3 regions of the Marinobacter sp. BSs20148 genome follow, and region 3 is predicted to be linked to each of the others. Evidence: predicted binding sites of a transcription regulator. Region 3 holds the regulator's gene; each other region holds the start of a gene.
The links. Region 3 encodes sigma-54, which starts transcription at its own class of promoters, with help from an activator protein. Its sites were predicted from a motif close to ANTGGCATNNANNTTGCTNT; they were not measured.
Positions count from the first base shown of each region.

Region 1: MRBBS_RS17025 (PEP-CTERM sorting domain-containing protein) is a predicted target of sigma-54. The motif match lies at 1,241-1,260, and genes of this name have one in related genera.
Region 2: MRBBS_RS01195 (circularly permuted type 2 ATP-grasp protein) is a predicted target of sigma-54. The motif match lies at 2,605-2,624, and genes of this name have one in related genera.

Region 1 is NC_018268.1:3,723,220-3,726,898, reverse strand. It holds gene MRBBS_RS19540 (hypothetical protein) at 1-218, shown strand, start outside; gene MRBBS_RS17030 (alpha/beta hydrolase-fold protein) at 190-453, shown strand; gene MRBBS_RS17025 (PEP-CTERM sorting domain-containing protein) at 554-1,195, opposite strand; gene coaBC (bifunctional phosphopantothenoylcysteine decarboxylase/phosphopantothenate--cysteine ligase CoaBC) at 1,849-3,132, shown strand; gene dut (dUTP diphosphatase) at 3,129-3,590, shown strand.
Region 2 is NC_018268.1:274,677-278,355, forward strand. It holds gene MRBBS_RS01185 (transglutaminase family protein) at 1-185, opposite strand, end outside; gene MRBBS_RS01190 (alpha-E domain-containing protein) at 182-1,120, opposite strand; gene MRBBS_RS01195 (circularly permuted type 2 ATP-grasp protein) at 1,114-2,547, opposite strand; gene MRBBS_RS01200 (MotB family protein) at 2,924-3,679, opposite strand, start outside.
Region 3 is NC_018268.1:2,856,317-2,859,995, reverse strand. It holds gene ptsN (PTS IIA-like nitrogen regulatory protein PtsN) at 1-211, opposite strand, end outside; gene hpf (ribosome hibernation promoting factor) at 297-596, opposite strand; gene MRBBS_RS12965 (RNA polymerase factor sigma-54) at 640-2,232, opposite strand; gene lptB (LPS export ABC transporter ATP-binding protein) at 2,402-3,127, opposite strand; gene lptA (lipopolysaccharide transport periplasmic protein LptA) at 3,105-3,679, opposite strand, start outside; gene lptC (LPS export ABC transporter periplasmic protein LptC) at 3,676-3,679, opposite strand, start outside.

The sequences.
Region 1 (3,679 bases), 870 kb from region 3:
ACACTATTTTGGCCGCAGGGGTTCGTCTGCACGGTTTTCCCTACGACATCCACGCCTATGCCGAGGTGGCGCCTGTGTTGGCGGCTGCGGGTTGCCGCGTCATCGTGCCCTACCTGCGCGGCTTTGGTGACACGCGCTTCCTGAACGCCGACACAGTGCCCCTGGGGCCACAAAGCGTTCACCGGCTACCTGGGGCAGGACGAATCAACATGGGTTGAGCACGACGCCCGCCTGCTCATGGCCGCGCAGACCACCGCCCCGTACCCCGCCGGTATCCTGATCGACCAGGGGCTGGCCGACAAGTTTCTGCAAGAGCAGCTGCACCCGGAAGCTTTCGAGACTGCCTGCGCCCAGGCCAGCCAGCCGCTGACCCTGCGCTACGACCACGGTTATTACTTCATTGCGTCGGTGATTGATCGGCATTTGACGCATCACGCCAGTCAATTGAGTTGAAAGGCGATTGCACAAATGAAAGAGCCACCCGAAGGTGGCTCTTTTTTGACTCAGCGATCAGGTCTGGCCTTGAGGCAGTGCTTCCACCCCATAACGCTATTTAGCTGCGCCGACGACGCGCGGTGGCAAGACCCAGCAGACCGAGGCCCAGCAAGGCGATGCTGCCAGGCTCAGGAACCTCAGTCCCATTGCGAACATACAGGCTGATGTTCGACAGACTTGGGATTTGGTTACCATTATTTAGGAACGTAACGTTCCATGCTCCTCCACCCTCAGAGTCAACCAATGTGTCGTCGAAAAAATACGCTGCGGTATCATCATTGCCGCCCTTGAGATAGAGGACGAAGTCAAGATAAAAAGGAAGGTTTGGCGATGCCGAACCGTTCGTGTCCTCAATCGTCAGGCTGTATTCGCCCGATGTGGTTGCCGTCAAGCCACTCAGCGTGAACTTAAATCCACCCAGCACGTTGGTGGCGCCGGTAGCGGTGCCGGCACTCGCGCTGCCGAGGGTCACGCCCTCGACGAATCCAAAGCCAAACGTGTTATCCAGATCGGTCTGGTTGGGTTTGTTTCCTGATCCATCCAATGCATTCGAGCACTCGTCAGCGTTTTGTGCACCGGTCGGGTAGGTCGACGAAAAAGTGACGTCCGATACAAGGCAGGCTGCAGCGTTCGCGGCGCCAGCGCCGACGGAGAGCACTGCGGCCAACGCAGCCGACTTGGAAAATTTCGTAAGGTTCATGGTCTTCTCCTGATGAGAAAGTGTGTTTCTCACTACGAAGCAATTTATGCAATTTACGTGCCAGCACTATAAGTCTATGATTTTTTTCATGTCTCTAAAACTCGGATTTTTGGACTGTAAAAAAAACCGACAAATTCCGGGTGAAACGCCGAACATTCTCTAAAACTCGGATCTTTGGACTGTAAAAAAAACCGACAAATTCCGGATGAAACGCCGGCCATGCGTACGGCCATCTCGATGGATGCCTGCGCTCACCTGTCCTTAGCTTGGACGGGCTTGCTAAGCTCCCGCCATGCGACCACGCCAATTCGACCACATCGCCTTCGACTGGGACGGCACCCTGTTCGACTCCACCGCCCTCATCGCCCGCTGCATCCAGGCAGCGGTGCGCGACGTGGGTGGCACCGTGCCGAGCGACCAGGACGCCAGCTACTGTCACCCGCCGTGTGATCTCCATGGCAGCCTGCGCTTCTCATGCGATTGCGTCCTTACAAATGAAAGAGCGGCTGGTTTGAACCGCCGCCTATGGGAACGGGTTCCGGATTACTGGAAAAAAAGTGCGCTAGCAGGGCAGGTGTACTCTGCGGCAGGCTGTCTGTAGCGCTGTGGCGTGATATGTTAACGCTTTTACAACGCATGAGGACGCAGCCCCTATGGTTGGTACACGAATTCTTGTTGGCGTTACCGGCGGCATCGCGGCTTACAAAACGGCGGAACTGGTGCGGCTGTTAAAAAAAGCGGGGCATTCGGTGCAGGTGGTGATGACCCGTGGCGCTGAAGCTTTTGTGACGCCACTGACATTTCAGGCGTTGAGCGGGCAGCCGGTGCGTACCTCGTTGCTAGACCCGGAAGCCGAGGCTGGTATGGGCCACATTGAGCTGGCGAAATGGGCACAACGGATCATTGTGGCTCCAGCGTCGGCAGACTTTATGGCGCGCTTGGCGGCGGGCATGGCCGATGATCTGCTGGCTACGGTGTGCAGTGCTGCCGAGGTGCCCATTGCCCTGGTGCCGGCGATGAATCAGGCCATGTGGGGTAATCATCGTACCCAGCGGGTGGTGCAGCTGTTACAAGCGGACCCCCAGATTCGCCTGTGGGGACCGGCGGAAGGCCAGCAGGCCTGCGGTGATAACGGCCCAGGGCGCATGCTGGAACCAGAGCAGATCATGCAGGCGCTGGCTCAGGAACAAGCGCAAATCGATAATAGCGCCGGGGGTGTGTTGGCTGGCAAACGCCTGGTGATCACCGCTGGGCCAACCCGTGAACCTATTGATCCAGTGCGCTACATCAGCAATCACAGCTCTGGTAAAATGGGCTACGCTATGGCCATAGCCGCGCGCGCTGCCGGCGCTGAGGTCGTGCTGGTCAGCGGGCCGGTGAACCTGCTTCCGCCCGCGGGTATAAACCTGCGCTTGGTGATGACCGCAGAACAAATGCTTGAAACGACGATGGCGGCAGTTGATGAGGGTTGTGATCTTTTTATCGCCACCGCTGCGGTGGCTGACTATCGCCCGCAGGATTATGCCAGCGACAAACTCAAGAAATCCGCCGCCGAGATGACGCTGGCGCTGGTGCGTAATCAGGACACTCTGGCAACTGTAGCAGCGCGGGCAGACGCGCCCTTTACTGTGGGTTTTGCCGCGGAAACCAATGACGTTGCCCGCCATGCCATCAGCAAGATGGGCAAGAAGGGGCTGGATATGATTGTGGCCAACGATGTGTCGGTACCTGGTTTGGGCTTTAACAGCGACAACAACGCCGTCAGCGTATTCACCGCCACTGACCAGTTCCACCTTGGACCCTGTGACAAGCAGCAGATTGCGCACGAGCTGGTGGCGCTGATTGCGCCGCGCCTGAACGCACGCGTTGGCGATAGCCAAAATCAAAATGGCTCTCATCAGAAACCCCAAAATAATGCTGACCGGAAACCTTCATGACCCGCAAAAAACTTCAGATCCGTGTATTGGACGAGCGTATTGGCCAAAGCATAGCGTTTCCCGCCTACGCCACCGATGGCTCTGCGGGCCTGGATTTGCGTGCCTGTCTGTCGCAGCCCCTGGTGCTGGAACCGGGCGATACCCAGCTGATTGGTACTGGCTTGGCGATTCACATTGCGGATCCAGCTCTGGCTGCGCTGATACTTCCGCGCAGCGGCCTGGGCCACAAACACGGCATCGTGCTCGGCAACCTGGTTGGCCTGATTGACTCCGACTACCAAGGCGAGCTGATGGTGTCTTGCTGGAACCGCGGCCAAACCCGGTTTACTGTTGAGCCCGGAGAACGCCTGGCGCAACTGGTGCTGGTACCGGTAGTGCAAGCTGAATTTGAAGTGGTTGATGAGTTCGACAGCAGCCACCGGGGTGCGGGTGGGTTTGGTTCAACCGGCCGCAACTAGCGCTGGTGATTGGCAGCAGCGCCCCAAAGTGGCTGCGGTGCCGCTATACTTTGCGAATTAGCTCAGCGAGACTGTTGCAATCACCAGGC
Region 2 (3,679 bases), 1.5 Mb from region 3:
GTCATTACGGTCACCGGATTGCCGAACCCGTCCATCATCTGGCTGGTTTCGCCTGGCGTATGAAGCTTCCAGTCATGAATCCGTTGCTGGGGCGTGTTCCTCGGCGTCAGACGGATGTATTGAATGCTGTTCTGAACCGGGGTTTCGTAGGTGTATCGTGTTTCATGATGAATTTTGAGTCTCATTGTTGCCACCCCATATAGTCCTTCTGGATTTGCCCGGCAATACCCTGAATGCGATCTAGAAAGTCCACCAGATACTCGTTCAGCCCGCGTTCTTCTATATAATCACGGTCGCCATAATGAATATTGGCGTACAGGCTGGAAGCCAGGCGACGGGAACGCTTTGCGCTGCCGCTTTCAATCTGTTCGAGCAGGCTGGAAATTTCTTTCAGGCAGCCGTGCAGGGAGCGAGGCACATCAGGCTTCAAAATGAGCAGTTCTGCCACATTCATAGGCTCCAGATTGTGGCCATAGGTATTCTGATAGGCCTCGAAGGCCGCCAGTGAGTGCAGAACCGCGGTCCACTCGAAAAATGCTCGGGTGGCTTGTTCTTCCATGGCTTTCATCGCCATTACATGACGGATGTCGAGCACCCGGGCTGTGGTGTCAGCCCGCTCGATAAAAGTGCCCAGGCGCAGAAAGTGAAACGCATCATTGCGCAGCAAAGTGCCATAGGCTGCGCCCCTGAACATGTGGGAGCGTTCCCGAACCCAGTCAAAAACACTGCTGGCATTGGATTCGGTTACGCCTTTCTTTTGCAGCTCTTTGAGCTCAAGCCAGGCCTGGTTGATGCTTTCCCATACGTCGGCTGACAGGTTGCCCCGAACGTGCAGGGCATTGTCACGTGCGCTTCGGATAATGTTGAATACGCTGGCCGGGTGGCGGTCATCCAGCAGCAGAAAGTCAATCAGATTCTGTGGTGTGATTTCATTATAGTATTCAAAGAAGACATCCCGGGTTCCAGAGACCAATAATGGGACTGATAGCTGTTCAATCCGGTCTTCCGGTACATCAATCAGGGCCATGGTCAGACTGACATCAAGAAGTCTTGCCTGGCTTTCGGCCCGCTCCAGATAACGGGCCATCCAGAACAAACTGGAGGCAGCGCGGCTCAGCATAAATCATCCTCCATTACCCAAGTGTCTTTGGTGCCGCCACCCTGAGACGAATTCACCACCAGCGAGCCTTCTTTCAGGGCCACGCGGGTCAAGCCACCAGGAACCATCTGTATTTTCTTGCCCGAAAGCACAAACGGGCGAAGGTCCAGGTGTCGGGGTGCAACGCCCTCATTTACAAAAGTCGGGCAAGTGGAAAGGCTCAGAGTGGGTTGGGCAATGTAATCCTGTGGCCGGGCTTTGAGTAGGCTGCGAAAGGTGGAAAGCTCTTCTTTGCTGGCCATGGGGCCAATCAGCATGCCGTAGCCACCGGCTCCCTGAGCCTCTTTCACCACCAGTTCCGGCAGGTGATCCAGAACGTATTGCAGATCTTTTTCCTTACGACACTGCCAGGTGGGGACGTTTTTCAGGATAGGTTCTTCATCCAGGTAGAAACGAATCATGTCGGGTACGTAAGGATAGATAGACTTGTCGTCTGCAACCCCGGTACCCATTGCATTGGTCAGCACGACATTGCCGGTACGATAGGCCGCGTAAAGCCCGGGGACTCCAATCATAGAATCCGGGTTGCCCGCCAGAGGGTCCAAGAAATCGTCGTCGATGCGGCGGTAAATAACGTCTACCTGTTGAGGGCCAATCGTCGTTTTCATAAAGACTTTGTTCTGGTGTACAAACAGATCTGCACCTTCCACCAGTTCCACGCCCATTTGCCGCGCCAGGAAAGTATGCTCGAAATAGGCACTGTTGAAACGACCGGGGGTTAGCACCACTATCTTGGGGTTCGGTTTGAGAGACGCTGCCCGCAGGGTTTCGCCCAGCAGGTTCGGGTAATGGTCAATTGGAGCGACCGGTGAGTGGGCAAACAGATGCGGGAAAAGCCGCATCATCATTCTCCGGTTTTCCAGCATGTAGGACACGCCGCTGGGGCAGCGAAGGTTGTCCTCCAGCACATAGAAGTCGCCGTCGCTGTGGCGGATCAGGTCGATACCGGCAATATGGGCGTACAGGTTACGAGGAAGTTTCAGATCCTGCATGCCGGGCTGGTACTGGGGGTTGGAAAAGACTTGTTCCGCACTGATTACGCCGGCCCGAACGATGTCGTAACCATGGTAGATATCGAACAGGAAACGATTAAGTGCCTGCACTCTCTGGCGCAGTCCGGCCTGGAGCTTCTGCCAGTCGCTGGAAGATATAACGCGCGGGATAAGGTCAAACGGAATGAGTCGGTCTGCGCCCTGGTCTTCGCCATAGACATTGAAAGTGATGCCCAGCCGCTGGAATAGTACGTCGGCTTCCCGTCGCTTTTCTGCGATCAGGCTTTCATCCGAGTTTGCGAGCCAATCTTCGAGTATCTTGCAATGTGGCCGCATTCGATTGTCTTGATCGAATAATTCGTCATACAGGCCTTTGCCTGGTGGCTGAATTAGCATGGTTCTGTTCGTCTCTCTGGACCGTGCCGATGAAGTTGGCACCTCTAATGGTATTAATAAGCAAAAGACGAGCCAGTCGATGAAAGTTCACGAATATTGTGCCTTTTAACAAAGGCGACGGTTGGGAATCTGTCGATTCAGAGTGGGCAAAATTCAACAGGCGGCTATAGAACCGCCTGTTGAAAGGTACGAGCAAGTGGAGTGTCCAATTCGGAGGGCTTGACGCCTGTGCAGTGGACACTGACGTCGGCGCCGCTGAACGCTTATTTCTCGATCAGACCCAGAAAAGGCTTCGATCGCGCCTTCAGTGGGGGTGTATTATTGCACTAATAAAGTGCAATAAAGTCGAATTCTGCGCAAAAACCGATCAGGCCGGCTACCAAGTGATACTTTCTACCGGAACCGGCCCGGATTGCATATCGATCACCGTATCCTGGCCCGGTAGCTGGCCGTCGATGATGTCACGGAGCTGAACTTCCTGTTCCGCTTGAGGGCCCGACAGGTCAATAATGATCTCAACCCGCCGGTTTTTCGCTCTGTTCTCGGCCGAATCGTTGTCTACCCATGGCGCGGTATCTGCAAGGCCTTTTACCGCCAACCGATTGGCCTCGACGGTTCCGCTGGTCAGCAGCGCGTTGGCCACAGAGGCGGCGCGGGCGGCAGACAGATCCCAGTTGCTGAAAAACCGGTCGGTACGGATGGGGACGTCGTCTGTGTGACCTTCTATCGTCAATTTGCCGGGAATAATGGCCAGTACTTCGGCCATTTCTAGCAGCAGGCTTTGGAAATCTCTGGTGAGCTTGGCCGATCCAGACGGAAACGAGCCTTTTTCTTCTACTCGAATCACAATACGGTACTGGTCCTGAGTCACAGCTATGTGGCCATCTTTGAGTGCCGGTCCGAGTACCTTGCGCAGTTGTTCCAACTGCACCTGTATTTTTTCCTGCTCGGCAGCTTTGGTAGCACTGTCGACGGCACCCTTCAGGGTATCCAATTCCGGTTTCTGATCGGTAGTAGCCTGCTTTATTTCATTGATTACGGTGGGCTCGGGCGGCGCCGACGAGAAATTGTCGAATATAATGCTGGTGCCCAGAGGGATTTCCACCGCGGGCACATCGCGCTGAACACCGAA
Region 3 (3,679 bases):
GAATGGCGATGCCCTGGCCGATCCCGGTGGACCCCAGGCGCTCGCGGGCAATCAGATTGCTGAATATCTGAGTGTCGCCCAAGGTGGCGTTATGCAGGTGAATCTGCTCTGCAATAAACTCAAGAACCCTTTTCTTGCTGGACGCTGGCACGTTGCAAAGTGTCAGTTCCGGGGCAAGGATGGTTTCTATTGTCAGGGATGTCTCGCTCATGGGTCGACGGTACTTCCATTAAAAAAAAGGCTGCGGCATGGTGCCATGCCGCAGCGCGTGAAGCGTTTACGCGTTGTATCCGGTGTTAGTTACCGTGCATCCGGGATACTTGCTTTTCTTTGTGCTTGAGAATCTGGCGGTCCAGTTTGTCCACCAGAGCGTCAATAGCTGCGTACATGTCTTCGCTTTCTGCCTTAGCGTGCAATTCGCCACCACTAATATTTACGGTAGCTTCGGCTATCTGGCGCAATTTTTCCACCTGTAGAGTCACATTGGTGTTACTTATCTGGTCGAAGTGGCGCTCCAGGCGCTGGAACTTTTCGTTCACGTACTCTTTGAGTGCTTCGGTCAGTTCGACATGATGGCCAGAAATATTGAGTTGCATAGGCTTCTCCTGCTATCGCATGGGTGTTGTTAGGTCGGTGTTGCTACACCAGTCGCTTTCTTTCGTTCGATGGAGGTATTTGCAGTGCCTCCCGGTATTTGGCCACGGTACGCCGCGCCACTTGGATTCCCTGTTCCCCAAGCATGGCGGCAATCTTGCTGTCGCTCAACGGTTTTTTGGAGGTTTCGACGGCTATCAGTTTTTTTATCATGGCGCGGATGGCGGTTGAAGAACATTCTCCGCCAGCATCGGTACTGACATGGCTTGAGAAAAAATATTTGAGCTCAAAAATGCCGCGAGGTGTGTGCATGAACTTCTGGGTGGTTACCCGGGAGATGGTAGATTCATGCATTTCTACGGCTTGGGCGATTTCCGAAAGGATCAGCGGCTTCATAGCTTCTTCCCCCTGGTCTAGAAAACCCTGTTGGTATTCCACAATACGGGTAGCCACTTTTAGCAGCGTTTCGTTGCGGCTTTGCAGACTTTTGATGAACCATTTAGCCTCTTGTAACTGATCCCGCATGTAGGTGTTGTCAGCGCTGCTATCGGCACGCTTTATCAATGAAGCATAGCTGGCATTGACACGAATGCGCGGTGCAATTTCTGGGTTCAACTCTACCCGCCAGCGCTCGTTGCGCTTGTACACAATCACGTCTGGAATTACGTAGTCCGGTTCGGTTTGGTCAATCACATTGCCGGGGCGCGGGTTCAGGCTGGTAATCAGCGCCAGTACCTGTTTTAGCTGGTCTTCTTTGAGGCGGCTACGGCGCAGCAGTTGGGCGTAGTCACGGTTGCCCAGCAGGCTGATGTAGTGGGTGATGACCATGCGCGCCTGAGAAACCCAAGGGGTGTCTGGTGGCATCTGGTTCAGCTGGATTAGAAGGCATTCCTGCAAGTCGCGACCAAACACACCGGGTGGGTCAAAAAACTGCAGGCGTCGTAGTACCGCTTCCAGTTCATCCAGTTCCAGAGGGTCGTCGTCATGCTCGTCCTGCAGGCCGGTATAAATCTCGGCCAGCGAGCTGGTCAGGTAGCCGCGTTCGTCAACAGCGTCCATCAGGGCGTGAGCAACGGCGCGGTCGCGTTCCGTCATGGTGGTCAGGTTTAGCTGCCACTCCAGGTGATCGCGCAGGGTTTCAGTGGGCGAGTTGCGGGTTTCAAAATCGTAGTCGTTATCGTCGCCATTACTGCTGGCCGGCGCCGGCGCAGATTGGTACACGTCGTCCCAGGCCGTATCTACCGGCAGGTCGTCTGGCAAGGTATCGGGTATTTCATTTTCGCTGGCCCAGTCGGGACCGTTTTCGTTTTCGTCCCAGTCTTTGCTGGTGTCTGAAGATGTCTCTGCTGCGCTTTCAGCGGTGCCGTCCACCCCGCTATTTATCCCACTATCTATCCCACGATCGTCTGCACTGGAGTCCGTGTTTTGATCGTTGTTCGTGTCCGCGTGCGTGGATTCCTCGTCGCCGTGATCGTCGTCTTCCGGTGCTTCCAACATGGGGTTGGATTCCAGCGCCTGCTGGATTTCTTGTTGCAAGTCGAGGGTAGAAAGCTGTAACAGGCGAATCGCCTGCTGGAGCTGGGGCGTCATGGTCAGGCTCTGGCCCAGCTTGAGCTGCAAAGAAGCTTTCATTACCATTCTTGGAAATCCATTACTCGATCGGTTGGCGCGTGGCAGCCACTAAAAAAGGTTGGCTAACCGGGGTTTGCGTTCACAAGCAAGTTCTCTGCCGAGTCTACTAGAGTTCGCCGGGGAATCAACCGATTCACCTGTGGCGATGTCATCGCAAACCCACTTCTAAGGTTCATTACAACCGGAATTCGTTGCCTAGGTAGACCTCTTTGACTTGTTGATTGGCAAAAATTTCAGCGGAGCTGCCGGAAGCAATAATATGGCCGCCGGATACAATGTAGGCGTTTTCGCAGATGTCCAGCGTATCGCGCACGTTGTGGTCGGTGATCAATACGCCTATGCCTTTGTCGCGCAGGTGGCGAATGATTTGCTTGATGTCGCTAACCGAGATTGGGTCGACCCCGGCGAAGGGTTCGTCCAACAGAATAAAAGCGGGCTCCATAGCCAGAGCGCGAGCAATTTCTACCCGGCGACGCTCGCCCCCAGACAGTGCCATACCCATACTGTCGCGGATGTGATTGATGTGAAACTCGGCTAGCAATTCCTCTAACTTCGCGTCGCGTTCCGCCCGTTTCATACCTTTGCGGGTTTCCAGAATGGCCATGATATTGTCGCGCACGCTAAGTTTGCGGAACACCGAGGCTTCCTGGGGCAGATAGCCAATGCCTTTGCGGGCACGGCCGTGCATCGGCAGCGGGGTGATGTCCTGGTTATCGATCGTAATGCGGCCGTGGTCGGCCTGCACCAGCCCCACAATCATGTAAAAGCAGGTGGTTTTGCCGGCACCATTAGGGCCTAGCAGTCCGACGATTTCGCCGCTGCGAATTTCCAGCGAAACGTCAATCACCACTTTTTTCTGTTTGTAGCTTTTTGCCAGATTACTGGCTCTGAGAACGGCCATCGGACTCCTGCGTGCTGCGCGGCTGGATTGTCATTTCTACCCGGCCTGACCCGGAGCCTGCTTCGATGCTGCCTTGGGCAGTGACGACGCGGTTCACGGTATCGTAAAGAATCAGTTCACCGCGAAAAATATTGCCAGTTTGCCTGATCACTGCGTCGCGTTCAAAGGTCAGCTGCTTCTCGGCAGCAGACCAGGTTATGGTAAGGGCTTTTGCGTCGGTTTCCCCTTTTCCGTTGGCCGTGGGCTGAACGTAATGGGCCGGGGTGCCGGTGGCTTCAATGCGGTTAAGCCCATTTATGTCGCGGTAGAGCACCACCTCTTGAGCAAACAGCTTGGTATCGCCTTGCACCAGTTCAACATCGCCGGTGTAGGTTGCAACGCCTTTGGCATCGTCAAGCCTTGCTGAATTGGCGGCCACGTTGATGGGGATGTTGGAATCAAGATCAAAGGCCAAGCCTGGCGTGCTAACGAGTAAGGCCGCCAGCCCGACGCTAATGCCCAGCCTCATACCCAAGCCTGGTGCTCGGCGCCAAAAGGATGCGTTACGTTCAG